DNA from 2 places in the Gudongella sp. QWL-04 genome. Region 2 is predicted to be linked to the other one. Evidence: predicted binding sites of a transcription regulator. Region 2 holds the regulator's gene; the other holds the start of a gene.

Region 1 (15,532 bases), 960 kb from region 2:
TTAAAAGTTGACAATAGAGGGGAATTTAACCAGGAAGGTAAACATGATAATTGAACTGAAAAACATAGAGAAAACTGAATTATTTGGACGAAAACTAGGAAGCCTGCTTCAAAGGGGAGATGTTATTTGCCTGAATGGAGATCTTGGCGCCGGTAAGACTACTCTGAGCAAAGCTATTGGCATGGGTCTGGAAGTGGAAGACTATATAACCAGCCCAACCTTTGCGATTATGAACCAATACAAGGGAAAACTGCCTATGTACCACTTTGATGTATACAGGCTTGATGGCTGGCATCAGCTTGAGGACATTGGAGCAGAGGACTATTTTTATGGAGATGGAGTCTGCCTGATCGAATGGGCTGAGACTATTGAGGAGTACCTTTCAAAGGAAAGACTTGAGATATCCATGTCCTTTGGTGTCGTCGAAGGGGCCAGGATCCTTGAACTGAAAGCCTTTGGGGAGAGATTTGAACGATTGATGGAGGAATTGAAATATGAAAGTTCTTGGAATTGATACCTCAACATTGATGACTACCTGCGCTGTTATGGAGGATGAGAACCTGCTTGGAGAATTCTCCCTTAGCCTTGATATGAGCCATTCAGAAGCACTCGTCCCTATGATACGGCAGCTGATGGATAACTTAAGATTAAGGATCAGCGACATTGATCTGTTTGCAGTTGCATCAGGACCAGGCTCATTTACAGGCCTTAGAATTGGACTTGCCACCGCAAAGTCCTTTGCCCATGTAACAGGGAAACCATTGGTTGGAGTTTCTTCTCTTGAGACGCTGTCTATGGCTCTTCCCTATCAACCCGTTGTAGCAGCGATGATGGACGCCAGGAGAGACCGTGTTTTTGCTGGAGTATATAGTATGGAGGAATACCCGGAGGAGCTTCTGTCCCCGGATGCGATCCCTGTGGATGAGCTTATTGGATACCTGAGAGGTCTTGATAGACATATTATACTGATTGGTGATGGAGCAGTCGTATACAAAGATCAATTCAGGTCTGCACTTGGTGAAAAGGCAGTTTTTGCCCCAGGCCACCTTAATCTAAGCAGCGGCTCCGCCGTTTGCAGATTGGGATCAAGGAAATACAGGGAAGGACATACTGAAGATCTGTTTATTATGGCTCCTGATTATCTTAGAGATTCTCAGGCACAAAGAACCCTGAAGGACAAGAGGTAGAATATGGAAATTATAATCAGAGAGATGACAACTGCAGATATTGAGCAGGTATTGGAGATAGAAAAAGAATCCTTCACAACTCCCTGGTCTGAGGAAGCCTTTAAGACTGAGATAGAGGAAAATGTCCTTGCTGTTTATATAGTAGCGGAGTATGAGGGCAATGTAGCCGGCTACGGTGGCTTCTGGAGGATACTCGATGAGGCACACATAACCAATATTGCTGTCAAAGCCTCAATGAGAGGCAAGGGAATTGGGGATGCTGTGCTTATGGGAATGATCGACTACTGCAGGATGAATCGGGTGCCGAATATGACCCTTGAGGTCAGAGTTTCAAACGACCCTGCAATCGAATTATACAAAAAGCATGGTTTCAAGGAAGCTGGCATAAGACCTGGGTACTACACCGACAACCATGAGGACGCACTGATAATGTGGCGAAAGAATTAAATGGGGTGAAAAAATGCTTACATTGGCTATAGAGACTTCCTGTGACGAGACATCCTGTGGAGTCGTCAGGGATGGCAGAGAGGTGCTTTCAAATATAATATCCTCACAGATAGAGATCCATAGAGTCTATGGAGGAGTTGTACCGGAAATAGCTTCAAGAAAACATATAGAAAATATAAACCTCATAATACAAGAGGCCCTGGATGAGGCGAAGGTTGGCTTTGATGAGATCGACTTCATAAGCGTAACACAAGGTCCCGGACTTGTGGGAGCCTTATTGGTAGGACTTGCATCAGCAAAGGCTATAGCTTATGGGCTTGATATACCTCTAGTTGGTGTAAACCATATTGAAGGACATATTTGTGCAAACTTTATACAACATAAGGATCTTGAGCCCCCATTTACCTGTCTTATCGTATCTGGAGGTCACACCTATCTTATTGACGTGGAAGATTATGCAAAGTATAAGCTATACGGAAGAACAAGAGACGACGCTGCCGGTGAAGCCTTCGACAAGGTCGCAAGAGCAATGGGACTGCCTTATCCGGGTGGTCCGGTAATAGATAAACTGGCTGCTGATGGTGATGGAGATAGTATTTCATTCCCAAGGGTATTCCTTGAAGAAAAAAGCTATGACTTCAGCTTCAGCGGACTTAAGACAGCTGTTTTAAACCATTTGAACCAGCTAAGGCAAAGAGGAGAGGAACCTTACATAAAGGACATTGCCGCAAGCTTCCAGGAGGCCGTTCTGGAGGTTCTTGTTGAGAAGACCTTCAGGCTTGCAAAAGAAACTGGTCGAGACAAAATCGTTATCGCCGGTGGTGTTGCTGCAAATAGAGGTCTTAGAAATACGATGGAGGAGAGAGGCAAACTGGAAGGGATAAAAATATACTACCCGTCACCGGTTCTATGCACTGACAACGCAGCTATGATTGGCTCAGCTGGGTATTTTAATTTTATCAAGGGTGTAAGATCCCCTCTGGACCTTAAGGTCGATCCAAACCTGGGATTTCTGGAATAGAAAACCATCCCCTTTTCCTTGTGGAAACCGTGGGGATGGTTTTAGTTTTAGCATGTGGATAATGTGGGAAAGCCAGGGAAAATAACTTAAATACCGATTAGAACAGGGGATAACCCTGTGGATACTGTGGATTAATCATTCATTTCCACCCATGTCTCATAAACTGAATCCAGTATTTTCTTAAGTTCCTCCCGTTCCTTTGATAGCTTAAGAACCATATTATGGTCCTCATAGGTATCAGGGCTGGAAAGCTTATGATCTATTACGACCAACTCCTCCTCAAGGGCGGCTATTTTTGATTCCAGCTCCTTAAGCTCCTTTTTCCTGTCTCTTTCCCTATGCAGCTGTTCTTTTTCTTTTTTCTTATCCAGCTTTATCTGAGTTTTAGTCCTGGTGTCCTCTTCCTCATCGTCTTCTGACATGAGCTCTTTTTTCTTCTCCAGGTAGTAATCATAATTTCCCAAAAACTCAAACATCCCATTCTCGGTTAACTCCAGGATCTTATTTGTAACCTGATTAAGAAAGTACCTGTCATGTGAAATGACCAGGACAGTTCCCTCATAGCCCTTCAGAGCATCCTCCAGTATTTCCTTCGAGTCTATGTCAAGGTGATTAGTGGGCTCATCCATGAGCAAAAGGTTAGCACCCGAAAGCATAAGCTTTAGAAGCGCAACTCTTGCTTTCTCTCCTCCGCTTAGTTCAGCTATCTCCTTGAAGATATCATCGCCAATAAACAGAAAGTGGCTCAAATAAGTCCTTATCTCATAGTGATCCAGCTTTGGATAGGCATCCCAAATCTCATCGACTATGGTTTTGTCAGGACTAAGACCAGACATCTCCTGATCGAAGTAACCGGGCTTGACGTTATGACCAAAGCGTATCGATCCCTCGTCTGAATTGAGCTGTCCCAGAAGGATCTTAAAAAGAGTAGTCTTGCCAATACCATTAGGTCCAATGAGGCCTGCTTTATCTCCTCTATAGATCGTCAGATCGATGCCCCTTAATAGCTCCAATTCTCCAAAGCTTTTCTTTATCCCCTCGGCCATCAGTACATCATTTCCTGATTTGATATCCGGGTCAAATCTGAAACTAGCCTTTTTGGATTCCTGGTGCTTTGGGAGAAGTCTGATCCTATCAAGCATCTTTTGTCTGCTTCTGGCTTGTCGGATGTATCTCTCCCCGCCATAACGGATATATCTTTGGATGATCTCCTCCTGCCTTGTTATTTCCTTCTGCTGGTCTTCATATTGCTTCTTCATGATCTCAAGGTCCTTCTTCCTTTGTATTATGAACCTTGAGTAATTTGAATTATACTGATGCAGCTCCCTGTTTTCCATAAAAAATATCCTGTTTGCAACATTATCCAGGAAATATCTATCATGGGATATGATCAGACTTGCACCTCTGTATTCCTTAAGATATCTTTCAAGCCATGCTATTGCATCGATGTCTAAATGATTGGTGGGCTCATCCATCAAAAGGATATCTGGCTTCTGAAGCAGCAGCTTTGCCAGTGAAAGCCTGGACTTCTGACCACCGCTTAATACGGATACCTCCTTACTGAACTCATCATCCTGAAATCCGAGTCCTTTGAGAACTCCTCGTGTTTCTGAACGAAATGCATAACCATTAAGATCAGTAAAAGCCTCAAGCAAATGGCCATAATCCGACATCAATCGTGACAAGTCATTTGGATCCATTTCACTCTTTGAAGCTATCTCATTTTCCATACCTCTGAGACGTTTTTCCATTACAATAAGGTCTTCAAAAACAGTCAGACATTCATCAAAGAGTGTGAGGTCACTTTCGATTTTTGTCTGTTGCTCAAGATATCCCATTTTTAACTCTCTCTGAAGTATTACCTGGCCTGCGTCTTGAGCCAGCTTTCCAGATATTATCTGAAACAGAGTGGTTTTTCCTGTTCCATTTAAACCAACGACTCCAATTTTATCTCCCTGCTCGACCATAAATGATATGTTCTCAATAATGGGATCGACAACATAGGATTTTGAAATATTTTGAACTGTCAATACAGGCATATCTATCCCTCCATAAGTCATATGACCATTTTACCAGAAGTTTCTTGCATAATGAAGGATAATAATATGGAGAAATGCAAGAAAAAATGGATTTTATGAAATGTGAATAAATTGACATGCATTTTTCATAATGATATAATAACTTAACAAATGAAAATGGGTGGTGAATTGACTTTGAACAAAGAAAATCAAGTATCGATTACGGTTATAAGGAGACTGCCTAAGTACCACAGATATCTAACTGAGCTTATTGACAAGGGCATCAGCAGAATATCGTCACAGGAATTAAGTGTACTGACTGGATTTACCGCTTCTCAAATAAGACAGGACTTAAATAATTTTGGTGGATTTGGGCAGCAAGGATATGGTTATAACGTTGAGGACCTTCACAAGGAACTTGGAAAGATTCTTGGTCTGGACACGAAGTACAATGCGGTTGTTGTAGGGGCAGGAAATCTTGGTCAGGCAATAGCAAACTATAAGGGATTTGAGGATGCAGGATTCAAAGTTTTATCATTGTTTGACAGAAATCCAAAGGTAATTGGTCTTAGAATAAGAGATATCGAGATAAGAGACATGGATCATATCGAACGGTTTATTGAGGAGAATAATGTTGAAATTGGGATCATCACAACTCCGAAAGAAAGTGCACAGGCGATAGCAGATATCTATATCAAGTCCGGGATCAAAGGGATCTGGAACTTTGCACCGACTGACCTGATAGTCCCAAGTAATGTTGTAGTGGAGAATGTAAGGCTTAATGAGAGCTTATTTATCCTTTCATACTTCCTGAAAGCACTTGAGGAGAAGTAGACTTAAACGAGACTATGACTTAAGTAGCAACTTCATTTAATGAGGTTGCTATTAATTTTGCCCTATGATATAATTTTGTCGAGATTAATAGTATTTGTGGGGATTGCCCACAGCTAAATTAAAGGGGGTTAATTTATGTCAAAGGAAATTCTTAATCCGTTGGAGAATGCGCAGAAGCAAGTAAAAGACGCTTGCGAAGCCCTAGGATTAGAGCCAGCAGTATATGAGCTTCTTAAAGAGCCCAAAAGAGTTATAGAGCTTTCGATCCCTGTAAAAATGGATGATGGTTCCGTTAAGGTTTTCAAAGGCTTCAGATCGATGCACTCAGACGCAGTTGGACCAGGCAAAGGTGGAATACGTTTTCATCCCGGAGTACACGCTGACGAAGTAAAGGCTCTATCTATCTGGATGACCTTTAAGTGCTGCGTAACCGGTATCCCTTACGGCGGAGGAAAGGGTGGGATCATTGTTGATCCATCAACCTTGTCACAGGGCGAATTGGAAAGACTTTCAAGAGGATACATACAAGGCCTCTACAAATACCTTGGCGAAAAAATAGACATCCCTGCACCAGACGTAAATACAAACGGTCAGATAATGGCTTGGATGGTAGACGAGTATTGCAAGCTTACCGGCTCAATGAACACTGGCGTTATAACAGGCAAACCTGTTGAGTGGGGCGGATCACTTGGAAGAAACGAGGCAACAGGATTTGGTGTTGCAGTAGTAACAAGAGAAGCAGCTAAGAAGCTTGGAATAGATATAAAGCATGCAACTGTTGCTATACAGGGCTTTGGAAACGTTGGAAGCTTTACAGTGAAGAACGTTGAGAAGCTAGGAGCTAAGATTGTCGCACTGGGAGAGTGGGCAAGAGAAGTTGGAACCTACGCTATCTACAATGCTGACGGACTTGACTATGCTGACATGGCAGCTTGGGTAAAAGAGCACAAGAACCTTGTAAACTATCCAAAGGCTAAGATGATCTCACTTGACGAATTCTGGGCACTTGATGTCGACATAATGATTCCTGCAGCTCTGGAGAATGCAATCACAGTTGAAAACGCGGGCAAGATAAAGGCTAAGATAGTTGCAGAGGCTGCAAATGGACCTATAACTCCAGAAGCTGACGAAATACTAGAGAAAAACGGGATTCTTGTAACACCAGACATCCTTACCAATGCAGGCGGAGTAACTGTTTCCTACTTTGAGTGGGTACAAAACCTATATGGATACTACTGGAGCGAGAAGGAAGTTGAAGAAAAAGAAGAGATCGCAATGGTCAACGCTTTCAATGACCTTTGGAAGATCAAGGAAGAGTACAATGTATCAATGAGAAAATCAGCTTACATGCACTCAGTTAAGAAGGTTGCAACTGCAATGAAGCTTAGAGGATGGTATTAATTACCAGCTCAGTAGATTAGCAGACAACAGATAAGAACTAAGAACTAAGATTCTCTGTAGCTGCCGGAAATATCTAATTCTCGGCGTTGCAGAGAATCTTTTTTTCTTACCTCTTAAAACTTACCTCTTACATGTCTTTTAACGACCAACTACCTACTACCGCTTATCGCCTACCGCTTATCGCCTACCGCTTATAATTTCCAACTCTTCCAACTTTCCAACTTTTTATAGTATAATATCCTTATCAACCAACTAAGGAGACAACATATGAACTATACATTGGAACAATCGGGCAGCACGCTCATCATTAAAAATCTGGAACACTTTAACATAACCCATATATTTGAATGCGGTCAATGCTTCAGGTGGTACCTGGAGGAGGACAGCAGCTATACTGCTATCGCAAGCGGCAGAGTGGCAAACTTTCTTCAGAATGGTACAACTTTGTACGTAGATGGGGTAAATGAAAAAGACTGGATAGGTTTTTGGCACAACTACTTCGACCTTGACAGAGACTACGGGAAGATAAAGGAGGAGCTGTCGCTGGATCCAATACTCAAAGAGGCAATAACCTTCGGCTATGGGATGAGGTTGTTGAATCAGGATCCCTACGAAACAATAATTTCCTTCATAATCTCAGCAAATAATCAGATACCCAGAATAAAGAAAGCAGTCGAAGCTATCGCGAGTGATTTGGGGAATCATATATGCACCTATAGAGGAAGGGATCATTACAGCTTCCCAGAACCGAGAGCTCTCGCTGAAAAGACTGAGGAGTACATCAGAGAAGCCTACAGGGTCGGCTTCAGAGCCGACAGGCTTAGAGAGGTAAGCAGAAGGATTGCAGATGGAGAATTTGACACCACCTGCATCTTTGACATCGAGCACAAGGATGCCAAGGAGCTTCTGACTACTTTGCCTGGAGTTGGACCCAAGGTAAGCGACTGTATACTTTTATTCGCCTTTGATAAGGGAGAGGCCTTTCCTGTAGATGTCTGGGTAAAGAGGGTCATGGAATATTTCTATTTCAAGCGTCCTGCAACCAAGAAAGAACTGGAGGATTCAGGAGAGAAGCTATTTGGGAGTCTGGCAGGCTATGCACAGCAGTATCTTTTCTACTATGCAAGGGAGCTAGGCATAGGAAAGTGATATTGTCACCCAATCGTAACCAGTCTTTTGGGAACAGTTGATATAATCTAATTGAATAGAAGGAGGGAGCAATATGACTAAGTGTTTTCGAGCTTTGAAGATTCTTATGCTGATGCTCCTTTTTTTGTTTTTTGCAGGCTTTGTTCTTGATGGTACTAAGGATCATGATATAGGCAGATTGACCGGAGGGGAGGATCAGTACCTGGTCGTACTTAAAGGAAGACGGTGGCAGGAATATGGTAATGAGGTAATAATTTATTCACTGGAGGGTGGAAGGAAGGAACTCCTAAGATGGAACGCTTCAGATCTTAAGCCCTGGAAGCTTATGACGGGAGACGTCGACGGTGATGGAATTGATGAAATAGCCCTTGGCGTATATAAGGAATCACCATTGCATCCAGTGATGGCAAAGCGTCCTTTCATCTACAGCTTCAACGGTGAAGAAGTATCGCCCTTCTGGAGAGGATCGAGGCTGTCCAGACCATTTGATGATTTCGTTTTGTATGACCTTGATGGAGATGGCGTATCTGAGATAGTATCATCCGAATACCTTGAGGATGGAAACATGATCTTAAACAGCTACAAGTGGAAAGGCTTCGGTTTTGAGGGCTTCCTTCAATCCGATGAGTTACAAACAATAAAAAGATTATCTGCGAAGAAAAGTGGGTTATCCTTAACTGGATCAATTAATAATAAAAATCTCGTAGCATTGATTCGAATAAGTGAAGGTAAACTGGAATGGAGGGATTACTGATGACGTATAAGAAGAAACTAAGAATGATGACGGTGTTTCTTGTATTTTCAATTTTTATGGCAGGCTGCGGTTTAAGTTCTGAAAACAACGAACCGCCAGAAATTGTTCCTGGTCCAGCTGAGGATCAAGTGGAAGCTCCTGTTATAGAGGATGAACCGATCGAGCTTGTAGTATCCAAGGATCTTTCCAACATAGTAAACCTGGACAAGTTTTCGGGTCTGGGTGAGGAGCAAAGGAGAATGCTTGCAGAAAACGGATTTTTTGTAAATCCTTCCAAGGAGGAGCAGCTGTTCTTCATCTATGAACACAATGAATATGAAGAGATACCATCGTTTATCACCACTGATTCAGTGCTTCAGGTGTATCATATTTTCTATGACTATACCCTAAGGACCCTCGAGGATAAGCATCTTATCCAGATAAACAAGGAAATTACAAATAGGATGCTGGAGGAGTCGATCAGGCTATATGACGAACTAAGGGATACTGATCTGAAAAACATACAGGGAAATAACATTGCTTTCTTTGGAGTTGCTCAAAGGCTGTTAAAACAGGATCTTCCTCAGGGCATACCTTCAACAGTATTAAGCATGATAGATGCTGAATACGAAAAGATAATATCCAAAGCAGGCTTTCAGGAATCATCTATATTCCCCTTTGAACTGGATTACAGTCAATACCAGGTCAGAGGACACTACACAAGAAGCGATGACCTGGGCAATTATTTCCTGTCAATGATGTGGTATGGTCAGGCTCCAATGCCTCTATATAAAGATAAGGACACGAGATATCTAGAACTGACGAAGCAGGCAATACTGATGGCAAAAATTGCTGACGACAACCCGGACATTATAGGATCATGGGAGAAGATTTATACGCCTACTTCCTTTTTTGTAGGTAATTCTGATGATTTGGGAATTAAGGATTACATAAGGATAGCAAACATGGTCTATGGACAAGGCTTTATGGCTGAAGAAATCTCTGATGGCTCCAAACTCGATACTTTTTATTCTGAAGTTGAAAAGTTACCTGAGCCCAGGATTAAAGCTAGGTACGCCGGAATTGATTATCCTGTCGGCAAGCAATTCAGGTTCATGGGACAAAGGTATGTAATGGATGCTCAGATGATCCAGGAGCTGGTTTATCCCGTTTTAAGACCTATACCATCAGGACTGGACGTAATGGCTGTACTTGGCTCGGATAGAGCACGGGAGCTCCAGCTTCAAAATCCCATAAATCAGGGTTGGGCTGAGTACCCCAAGGAGATGGAGAGGCTTAGAGAGGAGTTTGCAAAATACGAGGAGAAGGACTGGAAAAACAACATGTATACAGGGTGGATGTGGGTACTGAAAGCACTCATAGAGGCTCCCAAGGAGGAATATCCCTACTTCATGAAGAACGATGCCTGGCTTGACAAAAGCTTGAATACAGCACTGGGCTCATGGTCAGAGCTAAAGCATGACACCGTTCTTTACGGCAAGCAGTCCGGGGCTGAGATGGGAGGCGATGAATACGTCGAAGGCATTGGCTACATCGAGCCAAGCCTGGAAGTTTATAAAAGACTATCCTGGCTAACTGAATACTCACGAGAGTCCCTTAAGACGTGGGGGATCCCAGTGGATGAGATCGACATCAAAATGGAGAGATTTCAATGGCTCCTTGATTTTCTGGTATCTGCAACTGAGAAGCAGTTGGCTGGAGAGCCTCTAACCCAGGAGGAGTATGACAGGATCAAGTTATATGGAGGTATACTTGAAGACCTGACCAGTTCTTTCGCAGGTGACGGAATGAGATGGTTTGAGATCACCTCAGAAACAGACAAGAATATGGCAGTTATAGCTGACTATCATACAGTTGGACGTGATGGGGTGATGCATGCAGGAGTTGGACCGGCATATGAGATATATGTAGCAGTGCCGATAAAAGGCCAGGTTTATCTCACAAGGGGAGCAGTATTCAGCTTCCATGAATTCATGCATCCAACGAGACTTACTGACGAAGACTGGCAGGCTATGCTTAAGGATGGTACAAATCCACCTATGCCTGATTGGACAAAAAGCTTCATAAAACCTGTCGACAGTAATTGAGAACAGTGAATTTAAAACAATTCACTTTTCAATGTTTCTTATTCACTGATTTCTCTAGCACATCGAAGCATTTTACTGTATCATTGTATTAATAAACTATTAAGAATGGACAGGTGATAGAATGCTTGGTGCGGTTGCTAACAGCCTCGGTATACTCCTTGGGGCGCTAATTGGGTTGGTTTTGAAGAAGGGGATCAAGGAATCCTACACAAATACAATAATGGATGGTATTTCCCTTGCAGTAATAGTATTAGGTCTTATGAGTGCATTGGAAATGCAGAACGTGATATTGGTTCTTGCAAGTCTTGTTGCTGGAACGATAATCGGAGAATGGCTCAATATAGATTCCGGCCTTGAAAATCTAGGGAAAAACCTGGAAAGCAAATTTGGTCAAAAGGACTCCACGTTTTCAAAGGGCTTTGTTACAGCATCCTTGATGTATTGTATTGGCGCAATGGCGATACTTGGAGCTGTTGAATCCGGATTGACTGGAAACCATGAGACGCTATTCGCAAAATCAGTTTTAGACTTCATAGTCTCGATAATACTGGCATCAACCATGGGGATCGGAGTTGCCTTCGCTGCGATACCAGTGCTTCTTTACGAGGGAGGTATAGCTCTTTTGGCAGGAGGGGTAAAAGATTTCATGACACCTGAGGTAATAACCGAAATGTCTGCAGTTGGCGGTATCCTTATAATGGCGATAGGAGTAAATGCACTGGGTCTTAAAAAGATCAAGCTCGCCAACATGTTGCCTGCAGTTTTCATTCCAATTATTTACTATTTAATAGTCGGTTTCTTCTAAAAGCCGAGATAAATGCAGAAAAAAAGAGAATAATACAGAAAATAGCAAATATACTGAGATATTTTCAAAGATTAAAGCTAATCAGGTATTTTTAGTAAAAAAATATACTTGATTAGCTTTTTATTTTCGAGTATTATTATAGGTAGGTGTTAGCACTCGGTTTAAGTGAGTGCTAACAATAAAAAGATTTTAATGAGGAGGAATATTGATGAATCTTAGACCTTTAGGAGACAGAATCATAATCAAAACGGTTGAGGCAGAGGAAAAAACCAAGAGTGGTATTGTACTTCCCTCAACAGCAAAGGAACAGCCTTTGATGGCTGAGATAGTAGCAATTGGAGACGAGATCCTTAACGATGAGAAGAAGAAGGAGCAGGTTAAGGTTGGGGATAAGGTTATATTCTCCAAATATGCTGGAACTGAGGTTAAGGTAGACGGAGTAGAGCTGACTATCCTTAAATTGATGGATATCTTGGCGGTAGTTGAGTAAACCAATTCACAATTAAGAATTCACAAATCACAATTAAAAGGAAATAGTAAATGAATAGTGAACAATGAACAATAAAATTGATCATGTCATTCCGAGCACTGTCGAAAGATTTCGAATTCGATTGGAAGGGTATACATTGTCAATTGTCCATTGTCAATTGTCAATTATCATTAAAAAGGAGAGTGTATTCATATGGCTAGAGAGATCAAATTTGGCGAAGATGCGCGCCGTTCAATGGAAAAAGGAATCAATAAGCTTGCAGATACAGTAAAGGTTACCCTGGGACCTAAAGGAAGAAACGTAGTTCTCGAGAAGAAATTCGGATCACCGCTAATTACAAATGATGGTGTTACAATTGCAAGAGAGATAGAGCTTGAGGATAAATATGAAAATATGGGAGCTCAGCTGGTAAAAGAGGTAGCTACTAAGACTAATGACGTAGCAGGGGACGGAACTACTACTGCAACTCTTCTAGCTCAGGCAATCATCAGAGAAGGACTGAAGAACGTGGCAGCTGGAGCTAATCCGATGGTGCTTCAAAAGGGTATCAAGAAGGCAGTAAATGAGGCTGTTGAAGGAATAAAAGCTGCATCAGTTCCTGTAGCATCCAAGGAAGCTGTAGCTCAGGTAGCATCTATCTCAGCCGGAGATGAAGAGATAGGACACCTTATCGCAGCTGCTATGGAGAAGGTAGGAAACGACGGAGTAATTACTGTTGAGGAATCCAAGTCAATGGGCACTACACTAGACGTTGTTGAAGGGATGCAATTTGACAGGGGATATGTTTCAGCTTACATGGTAACTGACACTGAGAAAATGGTAGCTGAGTATGAAAATCCATTTATTCTTATAACAGATAAAAAGATTTCAAATATCCAGGAAATACTCCCTGTGCTGGAGCAGATAGTTCAGATGAGCAAACCTCTTGTAATAATTGCTGAGGACATCGAAGGCGAAGCTATGGCAACTCTTGTAGTCAATAAGCTCAGAGGTACCTTCAACTGTGTTGCAGTAAAGGCTCCAGGCTTCGGCGACAGGAGAAAAGAGATGCTTCAGGATATAGCCATCCTTACAGGTGGTAAAGTAATAAGCGAGGAGCTTGGCTACGAGCTTAAGGAAGCCAAGATAGATATGCTCGGAAGGGCTGCAAAGGTTAAGATAGACAAAGAGACAACTGTTATCGTAAATGGAGAGGGCAGTGAGGAAGCTATTCAAAACAGGATAAAGCAAATCAGAGCTCAGCTTGAAATAACTGAATCAGAGTTCGATTCTGAAAAGCTCCAGGAGAGACTTGCGAAGCTCTCAGGCGGAGTTGCAGTCATCCAGGTAGGAGCAGCAACTGAAACTGAGCTTAAGGAAAGAAAGCTGAGAATTGAGGATGCCTTGGCAGCAACCAGAGCAGCCGTTGAAGAGGGCATAGTTCCTGGAGGCGGAACAGTCCTCATTAACACTATTCCAAGAGTAGCAAAGCTGCTTGATGAAGTAACAGGAGACGAAAAAACTGGAGTCAGCATAATACTGAGAGCACTGGAGGAGCCAGTTAGACAAATCGCAGCAAATGCAGGACTAGAGGGCTCTATCATAGTTGAAAAGGTCAGAGCTGCGGAACCAGGAATTGGTTTCGATGCTATGGCTGAAGAGTATGTCAATATGGTTGAGAAAGGAATAGTAGATCCGACTAAGGTAACTCGCTCTGCACTTCAAAATGCAGCGAGCGTTGCGGCAATGGTTCTTACGACTGAAAGCGCTGTCGTTGAGATCGAGAAGGAAGACCCAATGGCTGCCATGGGTGGTATGGGCGGCATGGGCGGAATGATGTAATAGCCATAGAAATTAGCTTTATATTGAGGAGATCCGAAGACTTTGTCTATTGGATCTCCTCGATTGATTTTTATTAAATAATTATTTTTTCGTAATTGCTTGATAAAAATATGATTAACTTTTTTCTTGCATGGATCAGTTTAAAGAAGTAAAATTAAGAAATAGAATATTCATAGACTGAGGTGTTTCAAATGAAATCTCAAGCAACCGTTTACATACTTCTTTCCCATAGCGGATCCATGTTTTCGAAAGCGATAAATATATATACCAGACATCCCTTTACACACGTCTCAATTGCATTAGACAAGGACCTTAAGGAACTGTATAGTTTTGGCAGGCTAAGACCCCATAATCCAGTATTAGCTGGGTTTGTCAGAGAGGATATAGATAATGGTACATTTAAAAGGTTCCCAAATACAGTGTGCGCCCTGTATTCACTGAATGTCAGTCAGGAGCAGTATGACTCTCTTGTGAAGCAGCTGAATAAATTCAAAGGAGAGAGCAACCGATATGGATATAACTTCTTAGGGCTTCTGAGTGCTATGTTCAATTATCCGCTCAGTAGGCAATATAATTATTTCTGTTCTCAGTTCGTATCAGAGGTCTTAATAAACAGCGGTGTCAGTATAACTCAAAAAGACCCGGGCTTGACCTCGCCAATGGATATAATGGGGAACAGAGAGTTGGAGTTCATATATTCAGGTTATCTAAAGGATTATGCCAATGGAAGTTACAGAGTAGCCCTGTGATCTAAGATCACAGGTTTTTTTATTGACACAAACATATCTAAGGGTAATAGGATATAGTTCATATCTCAAGTTATTTCACATGAACCGTTATGAAATGATGTGTAATTTTTAGGATTTTAATATATTTTATTTCGTGCTGGTAAATATTTTGACAAAATAGAAACAAAATTCACCAAATACATTGACAAATTATGGACAATGATATACCATAATCACATAGATAGATATTTATTGATTGATTCAAGGGGTGTGAGGAAAAAATGGATCGAAGAGTTGAAGTACTCAAGGCATTATCCGACAGGAACAGGCTTTTGATTCTTGACATGCTATCCTGCGGGGAAATGTGTGCATGTGACATTATGGAGGGTTTAGAGCTTACACAACCTACTATTTCTCACCATATGAAGATCCTTGTAAGAGCGGGTCTCGTAAAGTGTAAAAAACAGGGGAAATGGATGTGCTACTCCGTCAATAAGCCGGTTGTAGATGATTTGTTCGAATACATAAACTACATTACAGGACCAAAGAAAGACTGCATTTGCAACCGGAAACCAAAGGCAAGTAATCAGTAAACTTAAATAGTGCATTATTGACCCAGGTCCACTTGCAAATAGCAAATGGACCTGTTATCTTTGGCTTTGATGCTCTTGAAGAAGATATCTGGCATAAGCCAGTTTTTTTACAATGATTATTATGTGAAAATTCCGACATAATGGGTATAAGGGTAGAACAGGAATATTTAGTGAGGAGGAGGGAATATGAGATCAAA
Region 2 (15,532 bases):
ATCTGGGAACGGATGAAATACTCTGCAGGGTAGTGCTTTTAGATAGGGAAGTGCTCGAGCCTGGTGATGAGACCTATGCTCAGCTAAGGCTTGAGGAGGAGACTGTAGCCAAAAGAGGTGACCGATTTATCCTCAGGTTTTATTCGCCGATGTTTACAGTTGGGGGTGGTGAAGTCCTTGAACCAAACCCCTCAAAGAGGAAAAGGTTCGATGAAGAAAGCCTGGAGGAATTGACAATTAAGGATCAAGGTGATTTCGGCGAAATCGTGGAGCATATAGTTGAGGAAAACAGCAAGAGCTTCCACTCATTGAAGGAAATATCCAAAACGACGTCCATGCTTGAAGAGAACCTCGAGGATGAGATAATGAAGCTTGAGGAAAGTGGTAAGGTAGGAATTTTTAGACTCAGCAAAGACATTTACCCTATTCATAGAAAGGTGTTAGAATCATTAGAAAATAGAATTATTAATGAACTTGAGGAATTTCATAAAAAGTACCCTATACGGAACGGTATGGCGAAAGAGGAGATTAGAAGTAAATTTCTGTCGAAAGCTAAGCCGAGGCTTGCAGAAGAGATAATTGATCATTTGATTGACAGTGGTAACATTCGGCAAATAAAGGATCTTATAGCTTTGACTGGATTTGAACCTAAGCTTGACGACAAACAGCTGGCGCTGAAAAAATGGATATTGGACAGCTTTGAAAAAGCTTCGTTTGTGCCTCCAAAGTATGAGGATTTGCAAGAGCCTACTTTGGGTACTAATGGAGAAACTGAAGAAATGCTTATGTATCTCATAGGCTCAGGTGAGCTGGTGAAATTGTCTGATGAACTTTATTTGTTGCCATCAAGCTTGGAGAAGTCAAAAACGGCTCTTTATGATCTGATGAATAAATCAGGCAGTATTACTGTCGGCGGTTACAGGGATATATTAAATACAAATCGTAAAGTCGCAATCGGATTACTGGAGTATTTTGACCAGATCAAGTTAACAAAACGGTCCGGAGAAAACAGGGTACTGTTTAAGTAGCCAGGGGTGAAATAATGAGTGGAAGAGTATTGATCGTAGATACGGATAAATCTTTCGTCAAAGGTTTGAGATATTCTCTCGAGCAGGATGAATATGTAATAGACCATGCAGGGACTGCAACTGCTGCAATGGAACAATTGAACAGGAGGAGCTATGATATGGTACTCACTGAGATCGAGCTGCCCGATGGCAATGGACTCCTGTTTTGCCAGAATCTGAGAACAATTTCTTCTGTTCCTCTGATATTCATAACAAATATTGACGAGGATATTAAAAAGATCCTCGCACTCGAGTATGGAGCTGATGATTACCTTGTGAAGCCCTTTAACATTCTCGAGCTTAAAGCAAGAATAAAAGCTGTCCTTAGGAGATGTTCCAACAAACTACAGGAAAATGATGGCAATCTAATTGAGATTAGGGATATCAGGATAAATACCGTTGGTAGAAAGGTAACTTGCAAGGATAAGAATATAAGTCTTACCGGTAAAGAATTCGACCTTCTTTACGTCCTTGCCTCAACACCGGGGAAGGTATATACAAGGGAAGAGCTCCTTGAGAGAGTGTGGGGTTATGCCTATTATGGTGATCTTAGGACGGTGGATGTCCATATAAGAAGGATACGGGAAAAACTTGAAAAAGATCCAAAGAGCTCTGAATATATTATAACAAAATGGGGAGTCGGCTACTTTTTCAGAGAAAAATGATGTTGAAGTTTGAAACTGAATATTGTATAATGGCTTTTGTAGCCGATGGGGGTAGAGGAGTTCTGGTGGGCTCTCTGGTCTTCAAAACCAGCGCGAGGGGTTAGGAGCCTCTTGGGTGGGTTCGATTCCCACATACTCCCGCCAAAGTAAAAAAGCGCTGAACCAGGCGCTATTTTTTTTGGTCCAACGCTTTCATCACTAACCCGATACATTGCTCCAGCAAACCCCTGAGATGGTTTGAGGCAGTAGACCCTTGAACTGTATTGCTGTTTCCGCCGCCCTTAACCTGATAGTGTGAAGACAGCTCCTTGTAGATACCATTTAGATCAAGCTCTATATCCTTGCTTTTACTGATTAAGAATTGGCTGATACTGCTTCCTTCAATTCCAAAAATCAGTACGAGCCTTTCGTTGGTATTTGTAAGCCAATTACCCATATAGCTGATTTCTTTGAAATCCTTATTATCGAACAACTTGCAAATTATCCTTCCTTCGCCATGCAGCTTTGCCTCTCGCAGAAGATTCTCACTCTCTAAAGATAAAAGTCTCTCCTTCAGATCCTTCATCTCTTTCGAAAGCGAGTTTCGTTCATTGTAAATATTGTAGAATCTCTCCACTACTTGAGAATCGCCCGCTGATAAAACCGAACTTATCTCTCTCACAGTGTTGAACTTACTTATGTAATCATCAACTGCTCTTTGTCCAGTTAAAAAATAAATCCTGGTATTGCCCTTGTACTTTTCCTTTTTGATTACCTTAATAAGTCCTAATTCGCCTGTTGCAGCAACATGAGTTCCACCACAGGGAGAATAATCAAATCCATCGATTTCAACAACTCTTATATTTTTCTCAACACTTGGATTTTTTCTCACAGGAAGAAGTTTGGCTTCCTCTGATGAAACCACGTAGGACTTGATTCTGAAGTTTGATTGAATAATCTTATTGCATAATTGTTCTGCTCTAAAATATTCATCCTCCGATAAATCTGTAACGTTCAAATCTATAGTTGTGTACTCCTCACCCAGGTGAAATCCTACGGTTTCAGCTCCAAATAATCTGAAAAGAACCCCTGATAAAAGGTGCTGCCCAGAGTGCTGCTGCATAAGATCGATCCTTCGATCACCATTTATTCTAAGCTTAGCTTTCCCCGGAGACAGTCTCTCCTGGATGACATGGACCAGCTTGTCGCCATCTTCATAAGTCTTGGTTACCCTGACTCCATTTATTGTTCCATCGTCTCCAGGTTGCCCCCCGGACATATCGGGGTACAAAATAGTGCGGTCCAGGATGATATTAAAGCCATCCTCATTATTAAGGATATTTTCTACCTTGGCATCGGTCTCAAAAAGATATGGATTCTCCCAATACAATTTTCTGGTCAAGTTTGATTCCTCCCAAGCATTCATTATTCAACATTCTCATTCATCAAAGCTATTGTCTGTGATATAATAAAATATAATGATCAATCATTTTTAACATCTTCATTATATCCTATTAAAGGATAAATATAAAGTACAGAGAGGACACAGATGAAACGACCTATGATAATACCCGCCATTGGATCGATGGCAGGTATAGTCTCTGCATATTATATTGATCTCGATCACAGGTTCCTTCTACTGTTAGGAACGGCTTCGATTATTTGGATTGCATTGGGATTCCTTAATAACAAAATTAGGATCTCAGGACTTATTATACTACTGGCAGTGACAGGAGCTTTTGTTACAAATGAAAAGCTTTCAGAGTTTATTGAAATCTCAGATGCAAGATCATACACGTTCATTGGAACTGTTGAAGAGGTAACGTCCGGCTCATCTTCCACAAGATACGTTATTGATCTTGAACAGATCGAAGGCATCCCTAAAAGCGGGAAGATCCTATTAAGGTATTACAAGGAAGATAAATTCCATGAGATCGGAGACCGATTAAGGATAAGAGGTATTGCAAAAGAACCGCTGCCGAATACCAATCCGAATTTCTTTGATTATAGGCTGCATCTTCTTTCGGAAGGAATCAGTCATATTATTGATGGAGACAAGTCGAAGATCACACTTGAAGGGAAATCAGAAGCAGTTGGATACTTGATAAGAAGAAATGTGACTGAGTATATTTCAAGTGTTTACGATTCAGGTCTGAGAGAAGAAAACTCCAGATTAATGAAGGGTATGATCCTTGGCAATAGCTCCTATCTTGAAGAAGAAGATCTAACTTTGTATAGAAACCTAGGAATTTCGCACTTGCTAGCAGTCTCAGGACTACACATCGGAATTATCGCAGGTTCATTGATATGGATCATTTCCAGGTTTGGGGTGAAGAGGTGGCTGAACATACTTTTTTCAGTTGTTATCCTATTCATCTATGGCTATTCAATAGGATTTCCTCCATCTGCCTCAAGGGGTATTGCCTTGTTTTCAATGCTTTATCTCTCAAAACTCCTAAATAGGCCGGTAGATAGATTAAATTTGCTTGCCGGATGTATGTTTTTACTTCAATTGTATAATCCACTTTGGGTATTTAATTCTGGATTTCAGCTTTCCTTTGGTGCCACTGCTTCTCTTATCCTGCTGTCAGACAGGATAAAAGCTTTGATGTATCCACTGAAGGGTAAAATCGTTGACCCAATCTCTGCTACGATAGCTGTAAATCTTGGAATTATTCCAATACAGGCATATTGGTTCAATAGCTTTCCTCTGCTGACTTTGCTCTCAAATATAGTGATAGTGCCTTTAGCTTCCATGGGCCTTGTTCTGGGCATTGCATCGCTTATTGCAGGCTGGCTGTTGCCGATTCTGGAAGTGTTGCTGGACATTCAAAGATCAGCTGCCGTTTTGATCCAACGCATACCTTTGGATCACATCATACTCCCTACACCTGGTATCGAGGGATTTGTGATTTACCTGTTATTTCTAACAATTCTCTTTAACTGGGGTGAGTTTGAACGGCTTGATATAGGTGTCAAGAAGGCAATATTTGCAGGCATGCTTATGGTTTCTGCAGCGCTATCCTTGGAAACCATTACAGATAAAGATATTGAGATCCATTTTATAGACGTCGGACAGGGAGACAGTGCTCTAATAAAAGGGCCCTTTGGAAATTACATGATCGATGGCGGAGGTTCAAGACTTGATGACCAGGATATCGGTTCAAGAACAACTCTCCCTTATCTGTTGAAAAGTGGAGTATCAAAGATAGATGCAGTATTTGTATCGCATGGCCATGAGGATCACTACAGAGGGCTTCTTCCTGTAATTGACCATTTAAGTATTGGAGTAGTGTACACAAATGGAGTATTTAATCAGGAGATATATGAGAAGGCGAAGCAAAGGGACGTACCGATATTAGAGCTGCACAAGGGTATCCAGGCTGAGCTGGGGGAGGGCGCATTTCTTAAGGTGTTGTGGCCTGATAACAATGGATACAGGTATGTAAATGAAAATGACAATTCAATGGTCCTAGCCCTGGAATACTATGGAAAACGTGTATTATTCACGGGTGATATTGAAGAAACTGCTGAAAGAGAGATCTATTCATCATATGATTCAGATGTGGATGTGCTTAAAGTCCCGCATCATGGAAGCTTGACTTCAAGCTCCTACCAATTCCTCGAGAAGGCAGATCCGGAATATAGTATAATATCCGTAGGAAGAAACAACCTGTATGGTCACCCGAATCTCCAGATAATAAATAGACTCCTAGAGATTGGTTCTGTGGTATACAGGACAGATGAAATGGGAATGATAAAGGTAGTAATATCAAGAAATAACATCGAAGTGATACCATTTGGTTATGATAGAAGCAAGCCCTCAGTTGCGGCAGTGATTAGCGAATATTACTTGGATGTTATTTTTATGGCCTTATATTTAGTGGCTGCTCGATATCTGACCATAGACTACATAAGGGGACAGGGTGAAATGGAATGGACAATTTAGGTATCAATAACTTGATAAGAGAAGCGGCGAATAAGCCTATTTGCTATATTTTTGGAGAAGAGATTTATCTTGTGGAAAAGGCAGCTGCTGATATCGTAAGCAGTCTTCTTACCACTGAGCTGCAGACCATTAACCTGGCTTACCTGGATGGGAAGACAGCCGGCTTGGATGCTCTGGAAGCCTCATGTGAAACGCTTCCGTTTCTAGCAGCAAAGAGAGTCACTGTTCTAAAGAGTCCGTCATTCTTTCTTGAAAGAGAATCTAAGGATGACACATTACTTAATTATCTTCTAAAACTTGGAGATCATCAGCTGCTGCTTCTGGTCGACTCGGAAAACGGGCTTAAAAAAAATACACGGATATATAAGCAACTCGAAAAAAAGGGATTTACCATGGAATTTGGAAAGCTGAATCCTAATCAGCTTCAATCATGGGCTAGACAGTCAATAGCCTCTGCAGGCAAGGATATTTCTCAATCGGACTTATCCTATCTATTACAGCAATCAGGTTACTTGACAAGGAATAGTACTACCAATTTGTATGATCTTGAAAATGAGATCAAAAAGGTAGCTGCATATACTTCGAAAGACCAGATAAACAAGGATGATATCGATAGGGTAATGATCCGAAGTCTTGATAAAAATATTTTTGATCTTCTCGAAGCGGTAGGTAGGAAGGATACAGGTAAGGCCCTTGAGTTGTTTTATGAGATGCAGCTTATGAATGAGCCTGTCCAGAGACTATTATTCATGATTTCAAGACAGTTCAGACTGATCCTTGGATATACTGCCTACAAGAAGAAAGGTTATGCAGCATCAGAGATTCAAAGTAAGCTGCAGATCAAACCCTATGAATTTACAAGGATAAGTACACAGGCGCAGAAATTCAATGAAAAATACCTGGAAGAAATCTTGGAGATGATACTCAGAACAGACAGGAGACTAAAGACTCTTCCGATCGACTCAAAGCTTGAGGTAGAGATGCTTCTTGTTTCGATTACAGACAAAAAATAAAAAAACTTCGGCGAGTCCCGAAGTTTTATTTATATAGCTTTGTTTAAAGCCTTAGTAAGCCTACTAACTTTCCTTGATGCTGCATTCATGTGTATGACGTTTTTATGCGCCGCTTTCTTAAGCTTCTTGTCGATGATCTTAAGCAGTGCTCTTGCTTCTTCAAACTCACCCTTAGCTACAGCGCTGTCAAATTTCTTGATATATGTCTTAATCTCTGATTTTCTACTTTTATTAAGTGCAGTTCTCTTCTTAGTTACCAGGATTCTCTTCTCAGCAGATTTGATATTCGCCACAATTTCACCTCCTCTAATCTAACAAAAGATATTGTACCACGGAGAAATCTAAAATGCAATAGAAAATAATAGTAAATACCCACTCAGTAATGCATTTTCACGGGGCTTAGGTATAACTGTTTCTACCGTAATGATACCACACAAATGACTGCCTTGTCATCAATAGATACTTTTAATTGATTTAAGAGCTTTTAATGGTATAATATTTCTGTAGCAATTAAGATTCGTTGGTTAGGACTTGTAGACTTCAAGTCTGAAAGGAGTATCATGATGGAAGAAGAAGTTAAAAAGAAAAGTGAGGCTGTTGAATGGATCAGAAGCATTATTGCTGCCATTGTAATAGCTTTAGCAATAAAAACCTTTGTGTTTAATACAACTTACGTTCTGGGAAATTCAATGTACCCAACGCTTCATGAAAGGGACAGACTTTTCGCCTTAAAGGTGCCGCTTTACTTCAACGGACCAAGCAGAGGGGATATAATAGTATTGGAAGCTCCAGACAGCCCTGACAAAGACTATATAAAAAGAGTAGTCGGTATTTCAGGTGATACGATCGAGATAGACGAGGGAAAGGTCTATCTGAATGGAGAACTGCTCCACGAGGATTATCTTCAAGGAGACCCATACACACACATATACAATGAAAGCATTTGGGTAGTTTCTGAGGGTGAGGTTTTCGTGCTGGGCGACAACAGGGAAGAGGGAGCAAGTAAGGACAGCAGGTACTTCGGTACGATATCACTCGATACAGTCAAAGGGGTAACCGATTTCAGGTATTATCCCATAGATGACAGATTTGGTAAGATTGAATAGCCTCCCTCTTCAGGGAGGATTTTTATCGCTAGCTTCAGGAGGAATGTTAATGAACAGTAAAAAAGAGAAGATAAGGAATTTTTCCATCATTGCTCACATCGACCATGGCAAGTCTACTTTAGCGGATCGACTTATAGAAATGACAGGAATGCTTACATCCAGGGAGATGCAATCCCAGGTTCTGGACAAAATGGACCTGGAGAGGGAAAGAGGGATCACGATCAAGCTAAAAGCAGTCAGACTGATCCATAAGGCTGATGATGGTCAGGAGTACATACTTAACCTCATCGACACCCCAGGGCATGTAGATTTCAATTATGAGGTATCGAGATCTCTGGCTGCATGCGAAGGTGCGATACTAGTAGTAGATGCTACCCAGGGAGTGGAGGCTCAGACTCTTGCCAATGTATATCTTGCAATCGAGCAGGATCTGGAAATTGTACCTGTAATCAATAAAATCGATTTGCCAAGTGCAAGGCCTGAGGAGGTCATCAAGGAAATTGAGGATATCATTGGAATAGAAGGGCATGATGCTCCTCAAATCTCAGCTAAGGAAGGCCTTAATATTGATCAGGTTCTCAATGCAATAGTCAAGAAGGTACCTTCACCTTCAGGAGATGAAAATGCCCCGTTGAAAGCCCTGATATTCGACAGCTACTACGACAGCTATAAGGGAGTAACTTGCTACATTCGTGTATTCGATGGTGTAGTTAAGCCGGGTATGATGGTAAGAATGATGAACACAGGAAAGTCCTTTGAGGTGACTGAGGTAGGTATAAACACAAGTAAACACATTCCAATGGAAAGCCTTCAAGCTGGAGAGGTAGGCTATCTGACTGCAAGCATAAAAAACGTAAAGGAAGCCAGAGTAGGTGATACCATCACTGATGACGCAAAACCGGCTTCTCAGCCGCTGCCAGGCTATAAGAAGGTCATTCCAATGGTCTACTGCGGTATTTATCCTGCGGAGGGAGAAGACTTCAACACTGTAAGAGATGCGCTTGAGAAGCTTCAGGTAAACGATGCCGCACTGGTGTTTGAACCGGAAACATCTGTAGCTTTGGGCTTTGGATTCAGATGCGGTTTCCTCGGACTGCTCCATATGGAGATAATTCAGGAAAGGCTTGAAAGAGAGTTCGACCTTAATATAATAACGACTGCTCCGAGTGTAATATATAGGGTCACCAAGAAAAATGGAGATTTTCTCGAGATTCAGAATCCATCAAACCTTCCTCCTGTTGCAGAGATAGAATACATGGAAGAGCCTATAGTCAGTGCATCAATAATGACTCCAACTGAATATGTAGGAGCAATCATGGAGCTGTGTCAAAATAAGAGGGGAAGCTACCTGAATATGGAGTATCTAGAAGAGAAGAGAGTTGTACTGCACTATGAGCTTCCACTAAATGAGGTGATTTACGACTTTTTCGATGCTCTTAAATCTAAAACGAGAGGCTATGCTTCCTTCGACTATGAGCTGAAAGGGTATAAGCAGAGCGAACTGGTTAAAATGGATATTCTAATCAACAGTGAGCTGGTTGATGCTTTTTCATTGATAGTACATGAGGAAAAAGCATACGAAAGAGGAAGAAACATAGCTGAGAGACTTGTAGATGTGATCCCTAGGCATCAATTTGCGGTACCAATACAAGCTGCAATAGGCGCTAAGATAATTGCCAGAGAGACGATAAGAGCACTTAGGAAGGATGTATTGGCTAAATGCTATGGAGGGGACATATCCAGAAAAAGAAAGCTTCTTGAAAAGCAAAAGGAAGGTAAAAAGAGGATGCGGCAGATTGGGTCTGTTGAGGTTCCTCAGGAGGCTTTTCTTACCGTGCTGAAATACGACGAAAAGAAGTAATGGACAAAAAATGCACACATCGTGTGCATTTTTGATTGGAGAGATTTCAATGGAAAATGCAGGTATCTATATTCACATCCCATTCTGTATAAGCAAGTGCAGCTACTGCGATTTTGCTTCAGTACCGTTGAATGACACGGTGGAAAGATATATTTATTTCTTGATGAAAGAACTTGAAATGAAAGCTCATCTTCTTAAAGATCATAACATCGACACGATATTCATAGGCGGAGGGACACCCTCAGCTATAGGATCTGAGTATATAGGAAACATACTAAGAACCGTAAATCATAGATTTTCGGTAGCAAAGGATGCAGAAATAACCTTGGAGGTCAATCCGGGCACAATGGATGAAAATAAGGCTGAATCCTACAGATCCTTTGGAATAAATAGGATAAGTATGGGAATACAAAGCTTTGATGATAGTTTACTCAGTGGTCTTGGAAGGATCCATAAAGGAGAAGATGCAATAAATACCTTAATGATTCTAAGGGCTGCTGGCTTCAATAACATAAATGGTGATTTTATATTTGGACAACCGGATCAGACGCTGGAATCATTCCTTAATGACTTAAGTATAGCCGCAGAGATTGGCCTGTCCCACATTTCAATGTATGGTCTGATAGTAGAGGACGGAACTTTGATGAAAAAGTGGTTGGAAGACGGTAAAGTGAAATTACCGGAAGAGGACCTTGAAAGAGAAATGTATCACCAGGGGATAAAACAGCTTTCTATGGGAAGGTATCACCAGTATGAGATATCCAATCTATCTATAGATGGGATGGAGTGCCGCCACAATATTGGATACTGGAGGCTTAAACCCTATGTAGGAGCGGGGCTGTCAGCTCATTCAAATATTGGTTCAAAGAGATTTTGGAATACTTCAAGCTTTGCAGAGTACTTCAAAAAGATTGAAATGTCTGAAGCACCTATGGGCGGCGAGGAGAACCTTGATCCTGAAACAAGAGCTTCAGAGTATATCATCCTGGGATTGAGGATGAATGAAGGGGTTGATTATCTTGAATTTGAGAACAGGTTTGGATTTGATGCAAGGAAAAGGTTCAAAGCGGTCATAGATAAGCACAAAAATGAAGGGCTCCTGACTGAATCCAAAACCCATCTCAGACTTACCCAAAGAGGGATGGATCTTAGCAATATAGTGGAAGTCGATTTTCTTCCGTGAGACAAAAAGTATTGACAAAGCTGGACCGGGATGGTAATTTATTAATAGGATTAGCACTCGACATCTATGAGTGCTAACAATCATCCAGAGTAAACCAAGGGGTGAGTTATATGTTGGATGAAAGAAAATTTAAAGTGCTTTACGCTATAATTGACAGCTATATCTCATCGGCTGAGCCAATAGGCTCCAGGACGATTTCCAAATACTATGATCTGGGGGTGAGCCCGGCAACCATCAGAAATGAGATGAGCGACCTTGAAGAGCTTGGATTTCTTAACAAAACCCACACATCCTCAGGGAGAGTTCCTTCTGATAAGGCCTATAGATTATATGTTGACTCCCTGATCCAGCAAAATGAAGTTGACCTTGATAAAAAGTGGAAGTCAGAAATAAGGAATGCTCTTGCAAAGGAGAGCAAGGAATTGGATCAGCTGATCCAAAATGCCGCCAGACTTTTATCTAAGATCACAAGGTACACATCTTTGGCCATATCACCACAATTAAAGGAAACCAAAATAAAGCATATCCAGCTTTTACCGATCGATGAAACTCAAATACTACTAATATTGGTTAATGAGTCGGGAGTAGTAAAGAATACAGTTTTTAAGCTGAACAAGAGGATCCCGGAGCACCAAATAACCGAAATCTCAAATATCCTGAATGATAGGCTCAAGAACAGGACCTTTCATGCGATCAACAGAGATCTCGCTATAGGGATATTTGATGGATTCAGACAGTATCAGGAGGAGCTTCAAGGATTGCTTCCATTCATCGGCAAATCTGTTGATCATATAGAGACAACTGATCTATATTCAGATGGTCTCACTCAGCTGTTGAACTATCCTGAGTATAAGGATATCGACAAAGTAAGGTCTATAATTTCTACGATAGAGGATAAGAATAAGCTTATCGAGATCATGGCGGAGGGTGCATTGTCAAGTGACATAGACGTGAGGATAGGGCAAGAAAACATATATGCTCCACTTAAGGATTGCAGCATCATAACGACGACATACAAGCTTAACGGCGAGACGATCGGGAGGATAGGCATCATTGGGCCTACACGAATGGATTATGCCAAGATTATAGCTACACTTAAGATATTTTCAGATAATATTTCTGAGATAATAAATAATCATAACCCAACGGGCAAGAGGTGATATAGATGATGGACAAAGAACTGGAAACTAATGAAAAAGAGCTATCCAATGAGGTAAAAACCGAAGAGGATCAAGCTGAATATATTGAAGAAATGGGGGAGGAAGTGAAAAAGAAGGATTTTGAACTACTGCTTGAGTCAAAGGAAAATGCCATTGCCGACCTGGAAAATAAGCTTGCAAGACTTCAAGCAGATTTTCAGAACTATAAAAAGAGGTCAGACCGGGAAAGAGAGCAGTCAGTCAGCTACGGAGTTGAATCGGTCATTGTCGGACTACTGCCGGTAGTGGATAACTTTCAAAGAGCAATTTCAACATGTGAAGACAAATCCAATGGATTCTTCCAGGGAGTTGAAATGATAGAAAAGCAGCTCTTAGAGTTGCTAGCCAGCAATTCTGTACTAGAAATACCTGCAGTTGGTGAAAAGTTTGATCCAAACCTTCACCATGCAGTCTCAGTTATGGAAGCTGATATTGAGCCCGAGATAGTGCTTGAGGTACTGCAGAAAGGCTATATGCTAAAGGACAAGGTAATAAGACCAGCGATGGTAATCGTATCTAAATAACAAGGAGGAAATAAAATGGGGAAAATAATAGGAATCGACTTAGGTACCACCAACTCAGCAGTTGCTGTAATGGAGGGTGGAGAGGCAGTTATTATTCCTAATGTGGAGGGGAACAGGACAACACCTTCCATAGTAGCTTTTACAAAGGACGGAGAAAGGCTTGTTGGAGAAACAGCAAAAAGACAAGCGATTACAAACCCGGAAAGAACCATACAGTCAATCAAAAGGCATATGGGAAGCGACCACAAGGTAAATATAGATGGAAAGAACTACAGTCCTGAGGAGATTTCAGCCATGATCCTTCAAAAGATAAAGGCTGATGCAGAGAGCTACTTAGGGGAGACTGTTACAGACGCCGTGATCACTGTTCCCGCATACTTTACTGACAGCCAAAGGCAGGCAACTAAGGATGCAGGTAAAATTGCCGGCTTAAATGTCAAGAGGATAATCAACGAGCCAACTGCAGCAGCGCTTGCTTATGGACTGGACAAGGAACATGGACAGCATAAAATCATGGTCTTCGACCTTGGAGGAGGAACCTTTGACGTATCCATACTTGAGCTTGGAGATGGTGTATTTGAGGTATTGGCAACACGAGGAAACAACCACCTGGGTGGAGATGACTTCGACGACAGACTGATCGATCACATAGCAGAACAGTTCAAGAGAGAAAACGGAGTTGATCTGAAGACTGACAGAATGGCACTGCAAAGACTTAAGGAAGCTGCTGAAAAAGCTAAGAAGGAGCTTTCAACTACTAAGTCATCAAATATCAACCTTCCATTTATCACTGCAACTAGTGCAGGACCTCTGCACCTTAATATGGACATAACGAGAGCTAAATTTGACGAATTGACTTCCGATCTGGTCGATAAGACCATTGAGCCGGTGAAACAGGCATTACAGGATGCAGGCATTACTGCATCAGATGTCGAGAAGGTTCTTCTTGTTGGTGGATCCACAAGGGTTCCTGCTGTTCAGGATGCAGTTAGAAAGCTTATAGGCAAGGATCCCCAAAAAGACATAAATCCTGATGAGAGTGTTGCCATTGGAGCGGCTATCCAGGGAGGAGTACTAAGTGGTGAAGTAAAGGATCTTCTTTTACTGGATGTTACTCCGTTATCACTTGGAATCGAGACACTTGGTGGTGTAACAACAAGACTTATTGAGAGAAACACAACGATACCAACGAAAAAATCGCAGGTATTTACTACAGCAGCTGACAGTCAAACATCAGTAGACATACATGTTCTTCAGGGTGAAAGACAAATGGCAGCCGACAACGTTACTTTGGGTAAATTCCAGCTGACAGGGATTCCGCCGGCACCAAGAGGGATACCTCAAATAGAAGTAACCTTTGATATAGACGCCAACGGTATCGTTAACGTCAGCGCCAAGGATCTTGGAACAGGAAAGGAACAAAGGATCACCATTACGGCTTCAACTAAGCTATCTGAAGATGAGATAAATCAAAAGGTCAAGGAAGCCGAGAGATACGCTGAGGAAGATAAGAAGAAAAAGGAAAACATTGAAATAAGAAATAACGGAGATTCAATAGTATACCAGACCGAAAAGACATTAAAGGACCTGGAGGGCAAGATTTCTGATTCTGAAAAAAGCAAGGTGGTTGATAAGCTGGACTCACTAAAGAAAGCGCTTGAGGGAGATGATTACGAGCTGATCAAAACCAAAACAGAAGAGCTGACTCACGAATTCCATGCAATTTCACAAAAGCTCTATGAGCAGGCACAGGGTCAGGCACAGTCATCTGAGAGTAGCAATTCCAATGATGATGTTGTAGATGCTGATTATGAGGTAGTTGACGAGGAATAATTATAACAAAGCCAAGCCCTGGGCTTGGCTTTGAACGATTGATATGGAGGCTGGTGTGAGACAGTGAGGGATTATTACGAGATCCTTGAGGTAAACAAGGATGCAGGACAAGATGAAATAAAAAAAGCCTACAGAAGACTTGCAAAGAAGTATCACCCTGACCTCAATCCCAATGATCCGGAGGCTGAACATAAATTTAAAGAAGTAAATTCGGCTTATGAAATTCTAAGTGATGAGGAAAAAAGATCCAGATATGACAGGTTTGGACATGCAGGGGTTGATCCTCAGGCATCGGGAGGAGCTGGCTTTGGAGGCTTTGGAGATATTTTTGAAGATATATTCGACATTTTTGGCGGAGGATTTTCAAGAGGGCCATCATCAAGAAGATCAGGTCCAGTGAGAGGTGGAGACGTAAAACAAAGCGTCGTGATCGAGTTTAAGGAGGCTGTGTTTGGAGTTGAAAAGGAGATCCAGACCAGAAGATATGAAACCTGCTCGACCTGTGAAGGGTCAGGGGCAAAACCGGGGACTGAAAAAAAGACCTGCAGCAAATGCCATGGATCAGGAGAGGTAAGGTATGCCCAAAGGACTCCTTTCGGGCAGTTCATGCAGGTAGGAACCTGTGATCAATGCGGCGGATCAGGTCATATTATCGATGAACCCTGTGAAACCTGCAATGGGAGCGGGAAGGAAATCAAAACCAGAAGGATAAATGTTAAGATACCTGCGGGAGTCGATAGTGATTCAATAATATCAGTTCGTGGTGAGGGACACCATGGTGAAAAAGGAGGTCCCCCAGGGGATCTTTACATCTATGTGACAGTAAAAGAGGACCCGGTATTCAAGCGAGAGGGCAACAATGTTTTTGTAACAATACCAATAACCTATACTCAAGCAACTCTGGGGACAGAAATCAAAGTTCCTATCCTGGACGGGTATCAGGATTATACTATACCCGAGGGTACTCAGTCTGGAACAACCTTCAGTCTTAAAAACCAGGGAGTGCCAAACGTAAGAGGTCTGGGCAGGGGAGACCTATTCCTGACTGTTGACGTTACCATTCCAAGGGAGCTTAGCGACAAGCAAAGAGAGCTATTGATCCAATTTTCAAAGGAGATGGGCGAGCAGTACAGTAGCCCGCCTAAGAAGAAGT

What was found. The regulator HrcA, encoded in region 2, represses chaperone genes, less so after heat shock. The targets are predictions, from matches to a motif close to ATTAGCACTCNATANTATNGAGTGCTAAT.
Region 1: AC4PHB_RS08225 (co-chaperone GroES) is a predicted target of HrcA. The motif match lies at 11,852-11,880, and genes of this name have one in related genera.

The regions. Positions count from the first base shown of each region.
Region 1 is NZ_CM178754.1:1,637,732-1,653,263, reverse strand. Features, by position in the region: gene tsaE (tRNA (adenosine(37)-N6)-threonylcarbamoyltransferase complex ATPase subunit type 1 TsaE) at 44-514, shown strand; gene tsaB (tRNA (adenosine(37)-N6)-threonylcarbamoyltransferase complex dimerization subunit type 1 TsaB) at 495-1,187, shown strand; gene rimI (ribosomal protein S18-alanine N-acetyltransferase) at 1,191-1,634, shown strand; gene tsaD (tRNA (adenosine(37)-N6)-threonylcarbamoyltransferase complex transferase subunit TsaD) at 1,648-2,655, shown strand; gene AC4PHB_RS08260 (ABC-F family ATP-binding cassette domain-containing protein) at 2,787-4,694, opposite strand; gene AC4PHB_RS08255 (redox-sensing transcriptional repressor Rex) at 4,851-5,507, shown strand; gene AC4PHB_RS08250 (Glu/Leu/Phe/Val family dehydrogenase) at 5,643-6,908, shown strand; gene AC4PHB_RS08245 (DNA-3-methyladenine glycosylase family protein) at 7,176-8,057, shown strand; gene AC4PHB_RS08240 (hypothetical protein) at 8,131-8,811, shown strand; gene AC4PHB_RS08235 (DUF3160 domain-containing protein) at 8,811-10,898, shown strand; gene AC4PHB_RS08230 (DUF554 domain-containing protein) at 11,020-11,703, shown strand; gene AC4PHB_RS08225 (co-chaperone GroES) at 11,912-12,193, shown strand; gene groL (chaperonin GroEL) at 12,386-14,014, shown strand; gene AC4PHB_RS08215 (hypothetical protein) at 14,206-14,763, shown strand; gene AC4PHB_RS08210 (ArsR/SmtB family transcription factor) at 15,024-15,335, shown strand; gene AC4PHB_RS08205 (ammonia-forming cytochrome c nitrite reductase subunit c552) at 15,522-15,532, shown strand, end outside.
Region 2 is NZ_CM178754.1:678,494-694,025, forward strand. Features, by position in the region: gene selB (selenocysteine-specific translation elongation factor) at 1-1,028, shown strand, start outside; gene AC4PHB_RS03425 (response regulator transcription factor) at 1,043-1,732, shown strand; tRNA gene AC4PHB_RS03430 (tRNA-Sec) at 1,780-1,876, shown strand; gene AC4PHB_RS03435 (alanyl-tRNA editing protein) at 1,902-3,113, opposite strand; gene AC4PHB_RS03440 (DNA internalization-related competence protein ComEC/Rec2) at 3,261-5,660, shown strand; gene holA (DNA polymerase III subunit delta) at 5,648-6,673, shown strand; gene rpsT (30S ribosomal protein S20) at 6,703-6,966, opposite strand; gene lepB (signal peptidase I) at 7,237-7,779, shown strand; gene lepA (translation elongation factor 4) at 7,829-9,640, shown strand; gene hemW (radical SAM family heme chaperone HemW) at 9,690-10,823, shown strand; gene hrcA (heat-inducible transcriptional repressor HrcA) at 10,934-11,983, shown strand; gene grpE (nucleotide exchange factor GrpE) at 11,989-12,546, shown strand; gene dnaK (molecular chaperone DnaK) at 12,562-14,379, shown strand; gene dnaJ (molecular chaperone DnaJ) at 14,443-15,532, shown strand, end outside.